Regions from separate parts of the Paenibacillus sp. MMO-58 genome, predicted to be linked through region 2. Evidence: predicted binding sites of a transcription regulator. Region 2 holds the regulator's gene; the other holds the start of a gene.
The links. Region 2 encodes NrdR, which represses ribonucleotide reductase genes. Its sites were predicted from a motif close to AACACNATATATNGTGTT; they were not measured.
Positions count from the first base shown of each region.

Region 1 (3,616 bases), on a different contig from region 2:
TCTGACGGAAGTACTCGAATGCAAAATACGGCTCGATGCCAGTCGACGTACCTACCATCGTACCGGTGCTGCCCGTTGGAGCCTGCGTAATAACGGTCACGTTGCGCATGCCTTTGGCCAGAACCGCTTCGCCTACCTCAGGGAATTCCGACACCATGTTTTTCATAAACCCGCTTTGGAGGAACTTCTCTGCGTCAAACGCTTCAAACGAGCCTTTCTCCGACGCGATCTGCGCCGAGGCGAGATAAGCCTCCCGTGCCATAAAGCCATATATTTTATCGAGGAACAGAAGCGATTCCGGGCTGCCGTAACGGACGCCCAGTTTGATCATAAGCTCGGCAAGACCCATCGTGCCAAGGCCAACGCGGCGCTCCTTCTTCTGATTCTTCTCATTCTCTTCGAAATGATATGGGGTTGTATCAATAACGTTATCGAGGAAGCGAACGGACCACTGGGTTACCTTCGCCAGCTCATCCCAATTCACGTCATGCTTGCTCTCATCGTAAAATTTGGACAGATTAATAGCGGACAGGTTGCAGACGCCCCAGCCTGGCAGCCCTTGCTCGCCGCACGGATTCGTGCAAATAATCGGGTTGAAATACCAGCTGTTCGACATCTGGTTGTAGTACTCCATAAAGACGACGCCTGGCTCAGCGGATTTCCAAGCCGATTCAATAATCGTATGCCATACGTCGCGTGCGCGAACCGTTTTATAATGGACAACCTTCTTGCCAAGCTTCTTCCATGCTTCCAGATCGCCGTTCCACAGCTCGTCGTAATCGGTTTCCTTGGTATCCGGGAATACAAGCTCCCAGTCCAGGTCTTCCTTCACGGCTTTCATAAAAGCATTGCTTACGCATACCGATAGGTTTGCATTCGTCACTTGCCCCATCGTTTGCTTGACGGTAATGAAATCAAGCACATCCGGATGCCAGTCGTTAATCATTAGCATGAGCGCGCCCCTGCGGCTTCCGCCCTGTTCAATCAGGCCGGTCGTATAGCTGAACAGGCCTCCCCAGGATACGGCACCGCTGGAGGAGCCGTTAACGCCAGCAACAACAGCCCGTCTAGGACGCAGCGAAGACAGGTTGATTCCCACGCCGCCGCCGCGCGCCATGATTTCCGTCATCTCCGACAGAGTTGTCATAATACCGCCGCGGCTGTCCTTCGGCGAAGGAATTACGTAACAGTTGAACAGCGTCAATTCGTCGCTCGCGCCGGCGCCGGCAGCAATACGGCCGCCAGGAACCAGCTTCCAGTCATCCAGAATGTAACGGAACCTTTCCGTCCAGGTACTCCGATTCTCTTCGCCTTGCTCAACGCCAGCCATCGCACCGGCTAGACGGTCCCACATCTCTTCCGGAGTCTTTTCTATAGTAAGCGTGAGTTTCTCCACGCTGGATGTTACGGTATCTCCGCTTCTAAGCTTGACGGTCACTTCGTCGCCTCTGCGTTCGATGACCTCCCCAACCTCTTTGGCCGGGAATTTTGGATCATCCTTCGTCAGGACCAGTACGACATCCCCTACTGCCGTATTTTTTGTGTCCGCGTTTTTCCAAGCATAACGGTCTAAAAATATTTTTTCGCTAAGTCCTTCCAATTTCTGCGTCATTGCCATCCGATTGGTCCTTCCTCCCATGTCCCTTATATCGCATACACACCTCTTATCGCATGTGTCGGGCACCATATATTGTGTGTACCACTTATTATACTATACTACATATCGGTATCCACAGCTGTTTTTACCTATTTCGCCGCTTTTCTCCGCTTACATTGGCTATTCTCTTTCTAATGCTTGTCTTATCGCTAATTTTACTGCTTATTTACTAAGATTTGATGAAAAAGGCCATACTAGTGACAACTATCTCTATTCGCAAAAGGAGCTGCCTATCGTGACCTTTACTATGAATGATCAGGCGAAATTGAATCCCGCCTCTACGGAAGCTAATATGGTCCGGCGCAAGCTTCATCCGCTTGTAGACCTGCAATGTGACCGCACCTGGTTCGATGAGCTTCAGAACCGGGTCGCCAAGAATGGTCCATGGGACGATTGGACGCTCTATCAGCTGACGATGGAAGCCGAGCAGGCCAAGCGGGTCGACAGCTTCGAACAGCTGCAGTGCTTGCGGACGCTCCCCTCCTTCGAGCCGATGCCGCATCAGGTGGACACGGCACGCAAGGTTGTTCACGAGATGGGCGGCCGCGCTATTCTCGCCGATGAAGTCGGACTTGGCAAAACGATTGAAGCCGGACTCGTCATCAAAGAATACATGGTCCGCGGACTCGTCCGAAAGGCTCTTATTCTTGTTCCCGCTTCCCTCGTCTTGCAATGGGTGAGAGAGCTGAATTCGAAGTTTGGCATCTCGGCCGTCGCGCAGAAGAAGGAGCATACCTGGCAATACGACGTTGTGGTTGCTTCTATAGATACGGCCAAGCGTGATCCGCACCGCGAGATTATTCTGGGTCAGGATTACGATATGATCATTATTGATGAAGCGCATAAGCTCAAGAACAAAAAGACGACAAACTACCAATTTGCGCTCCAGCTCAGCAAAAAATATTGCCTTCTTCTGACGGCTACCCCGATTCAGAACGATCTAGATGAGTTATATAACCTTATTACGCTGCTTAAGCCCGGCCAGTTAGGCGGTCAAAGCGAGTTCGCAGCCAACTTCGTTGTCGACAAGCGTCTGCCGAAAAACGAAGATCAGCTGCAGGATGCTCTCTCCACCGTCATGATCCGCAACCGGCGCGGAGACGGCGGAATATCGTTCACCAAGCGAGTCGTGAAAAATATCCCGCTGGAGCTGTCTCCCGAAGAGAAGGCTCTCTATGACGCGGTGACGGCATTCGTTCGGGACCGTTACAAGGAAGACGGCGTCGATATGATGAGTATGCTTCCGCTTGTTACGCTGCAGCGCGAGGTTTGCAGCAGCCGGGACGCCGTATTTATTACGCTTGTTAATCTGTTCAAAAAAACGGCTGAGGATTCCCCTATCCGTCCGAAAATCTGGGAGCTGGTCGAATTTATCAAGCAGATCAAAGCCAATACCAAGGCTGAAAAAGTAATGGAGCTCATCCGGCAGATTAACGATAAAGTCATCATCTTCACCGAGTACAGGGCGTCGCAGGAGTATCTGCTGCAGTTCTTCCGTTCGCATGACATTTTGGCCGTGCCTTACCGGGGCGGCATGAACCGCGGGAAAAAGGACTGGATGATGGATCTGTTCCGCGGCCGCGCCCAAGTGCTTATCGCAACCGAAGCCGGCGGCGAAGGAATCAATCTGCAGTTCTGCCACAATATGATTAACTTCGATCTCCCTTGGAATCCCATGCGCGTGGAGCAGCGGATCGGCCGCGTTCACCGGCTTGGACAGAAGGAAGACGTCAAGATCTATAATCTGTGTACGCTCGGCACCATCGAAGAGCATATCGTGAACCTGCTGCATGAAAAAATCAATCTGTTCGAGCTTGTCATCGGGGAGCTCGATCATATTCTCGAACGGTTCGAATCGGATGCCGGCTCCATCGAACAGCAGCTGGCGCGAATGCTGCTCGAGTCCGAAGGAGACGCCGTTCATCTGGAGCAAAGGCTGAGTCATCTGGGCTCCACCCT
Region 1 covers NZ_JBBCVY010000002.1:807,248-810,863, forward strand. The annotation lists gene WFJ73_RS09485 (adenosylcobalamin-dependent ribonucleoside-diphosphate reductase) at 1-1,618, opposite strand, end outside; gene WFJ73_RS09490 (DEAD/DEAH box helicase) at 1,950-3,616, shown strand, end outside.
Region 1: a site for NrdR is predicted at 1,680-1,697, ahead of WFJ73_RS09485 (adenosylcobalamin-dependent ribonucleoside-diphosphate reductase). Genes of this name have one in related genera too.

Region 2 (3,616 bases):
GCGGTTGTACTTGTCGGCATTGGCACTTGGGCGCTGCTGCAGCTTAGGCGGAGCAGCCGGGAAGCGGGAGCTGCCGAAGGCCAGGCCGAAGGAGATTCGGAACATCCGGCGGAGACTGATCAGGAGCAGATTGACCGTACGCATCCGGTTCTTGTCGTGATCGTTGAATTGAAGCGCCTGGGATTGGTTATACAAATATTGCGGACTCCGCAAGCCGCCGACGTGGATAAGTCGGGAACGATCTCCGCAGCCGAAGCGTTAATGCTTGGAGTAGCCTTGTCGTTTGACGCATTTGGCGCCGGAATCGGAGCGGCTATGATCGGATTATCTCCTTTACTAACACCTATTATGATTGCTGCGGCCAGTGCTTTATTTCTGCTTGGCGGGATGCGGTTTGGCTTCCGGTTCTCGAACTGGAAAGGCATGCAGGCGATATCGGTGCTGCCGGGCATTTTATTAATCATAATCGGCATTTTAAAGCTGTTATAAAGTCATAAGCAATACGCAGGAGTTACTTGAACGGGGTGAAAGCTAATGAAGATCGGTTTAACCGGCGGGATCGCTACCGGCAAAAGCACCGTGGCTGCCATGCTGGTAGAACGCGGTGCGATGCTGGTCGATGCCGATCAGGTTGCGAGAGAAGTTGTTATGCCCGGCGAACCGGCTTTAGAAGCGGTCGCCTCCGCGTTTGGACAAGCTGTTATACATACGGATGGAACATTGGACAGAAAGGCGCTTGGTAGCATCGTGTTCAATAACCGCGATTTGCTGGCGCAGCTTGAGAATATCCTTCATCCGGCAATACGTAACCGCATGCAGCAGCGGATAAGGCAGTATGAAGAGCAGAACCCACGGCAATTGGTCGTTGCGGATATCCCGCTTTTGTACGAGACGGGTCAAGAAAAGCTGTACGACGGGGTGATGGTCGTTTACGTTTCCCAGACGCTTCAGCTAAAAAGGCTGATGGAACGGAACGCAATCGCAGAAGAGGAAGCACGGAGACGCATTGGACTTCAAATGGATATTGAGCAGAAGAGAAGCCGCGCGGACTGGGTTATTGATAACGGCGGTTCGCTTGACGAGACTAGGCGGCAGGTGGACGATTTCTGGAAGAGCAAGGGTTTGCCATGAAGTGGTTGGTTCGGAAAAGAGTGCTTCTTATTCTGCTCATTGGCTTCATTGGCGTCTTATTTCTTAATTCTAATTGGCTTGCCCGGATGATGTATCCGATTCAATATAAAGAAGACATACGCGCAAGCGCATCGAATTACGGTGTTGATCCGCATCTGATTGCGGCAATTATCCGGACGGAAACGAATTATTCGACGGGACAAGTCTCCAAAAAAGGGGCGCTTGGCCTTATGCAGATTATGCCGGATACGGCTGACTGGATCGTGAAGCAGGCAGATTTCAACAATGTCACAAGAGATATGCTGCAGAATCGGCCGGATGTCAGTATCGAGGTAGGAGCATGGTATTTGCAGTCCTTGCACAAACAGTTCAAGCAGAATACAGTAGCCGTTATTGCGGCTTACAATGCCGGTCCCGGCAATGTGAAAAAGTGGCTGGATACGGGCAAATGGGATGGAAAGCTGGACACAACGGATCAAATTCCGTATGGGGAAACCCGTCACTATGTACAACGCGTTATTTATTATTATAATAAGTACAAAGATCTTTATCCTGTTATTTAACTTGGACAAGAAGAAGCCTTGGCTGTCCGCCGCTTCAGGACGGAACAGCCAAAGCATCTGTTATACATGACTGATGAAATCATTATTGACGGCCAGCAAGGGATTGTTCGGCAATTTGCACTAGGCGGCGAGTAATGTTACCCCCGATGTAGCCTGCGTCTTTAGTAAGCAGGTTGCCGTAGTAACCGTCTTGCGACAACGCAATACCCAGCTCTTGAGCGACCTCATATTTCATTTGGTCCAGTGCTGCAGTAGCTTGCGGTACAAGTACTTGGTTGCTGTTGTTCGAGCTCATTGATGTTCACCTCCTTGCGGTTGGTAAATGTATTATGTGCGGAATTCGCAACTTCATTCAGGTAACGACTGGAAAATTCTTAAAAATAAAAACAGGATTCGGAAGGAGTGAAAAAAATGAAATGCCCTTACTGCGATTTTGCCGGTACGAAAGTGCTTGATTCCAGGCCAGCTAACGAGAACAAGTCCATCCGCAGACGGCGTGAATGCGAAAAATGCAACCGCCGTTTTACGACCTTCGAGATGATTGAGGAAACACCGCTTATCGTGATTAAGAAAGACGGGAGCCGGGAAGAATTCAGCCGCGACAAAATACTGCGCGGTCTCATCCGTGCATGCGAGAAGCGTCCTGTCTCGGTTGAACGACTCGAGGTCATCGTCTCCGAAGTGGAGAAGGAGCTCCGGACAACAGCGCTCGCGGAAGTCGAAAGCCGCGAGATCGGCGAGATCGTGATGAGCCAGCTGTATCCGGTTGACGAAGTGGCTTATGTGCGCTTTGCATCCGTGTACAGACAGTTCAAGGACATTGATATGTTCATGAAGGAACTGAATAGCTTGTTATCCAAACATCCAATGAACAATTAATTTTGCTGCGTGAATAGTCCTCCCTTTAGGGGAAGGACTATTTTTGCATCTATACAAGCCGGGAGTTGAGAAAATGGTAAAGATTGAAGCATTGGATCACCTTGTATTGACCGTGGCCAGTATTGAGAAGACGGCAGCTTTTTACGAAAAGGTGCTGAATATGGAGGTCATTGTCTTTGGCGATAACCGAAAGGCGCTGCTATTCGGCCGGCAGAAGTTCAACCTGCATGAAGCGGGGAAAGAATTTGAACCGAAGGCAAGGAGCCCGCGTCCGGGGTCTGCGGATTTCTGTCTCGTTACGAAAACGCCGCTGGATGAGGTCATCCGGCATTTGGCTGCTTGCGGGGTGCCAATCGAGGAAGGGCCGGTCGCCCGTACGGGGGCAGTAGGAACAATCGTATCGGTGTATTTTCGCGATCCGGATTATAATCTGGTGGAAGTATCGAATTATACATAATTTCTTCTATAACATCTTTAATTTCTACCGCGCGTGCTCGCTTGGTGGTTCTCTATAATGTATAGAGATACCCGGAGCAGGAGGCGATAGATTTGCATAATAGCAACTTCACAGGTCCGGCAGCACCTAAAGATCCGGCCGAGAAACGAAGCGGATTTTTTATTCTTTTTGATACCATAATAGAAGCAAGCCCCCGTCAAGACGGGAAGTTCACGGAAGAGATTTACCTGGAAGGAAGGCTGAGCGAGAAAGCAAAATTCTCCGGAGGCGTTGAGAACGAGGAAATATTGGCGTTTCTATCTAGCTGCGAAGGGTTCCGCAAGCTGGTACATAGCATGGGAATAACGGTGAACGTACATGACGACAGCACCCGATCGGACGTATTTTTCAGCATGGAGAATTGGGGGAAAACCAGCAAATATGAGTCAGGCACGAGGATCCGGATTCCTTGCGAGACTGACGGATCGGAGACCGTAGTTGTTCTAGCAGACATTGAATGGTCAACGGATGATGACGTGCCAGGCAAATTTGCTTTTGAATTTGACCAAGCCGGCGCGCTTGCGACAGTAAGTATAAGGCTGTACCT
Region 2 covers NZ_JBBCVY010000001.1:97,297-100,912, forward strand. The annotation lists gene ytaF (sporulation membrane protein YtaF) at 1-489, shown strand, start outside; gene coaE (dephospho-CoA kinase) at 535-1,131, shown strand; gene WFJ73_RS00425 (lytic transglycosylase domain-containing protein) at 1,128-1,694, shown strand; gene WFJ73_RS00430 (alpha/beta-type small acid-soluble spore protein) at 1,777-1,989, opposite strand; gene nrdR (transcriptional regulator NrdR) at 2,106-2,573, shown strand; gene WFJ73_RS00440 (VOC family protein) at 2,647-3,030, shown strand; gene WFJ73_RS00445 (SGNH/GDSL hydrolase family protein) at 3,123-3,616, shown strand, end outside.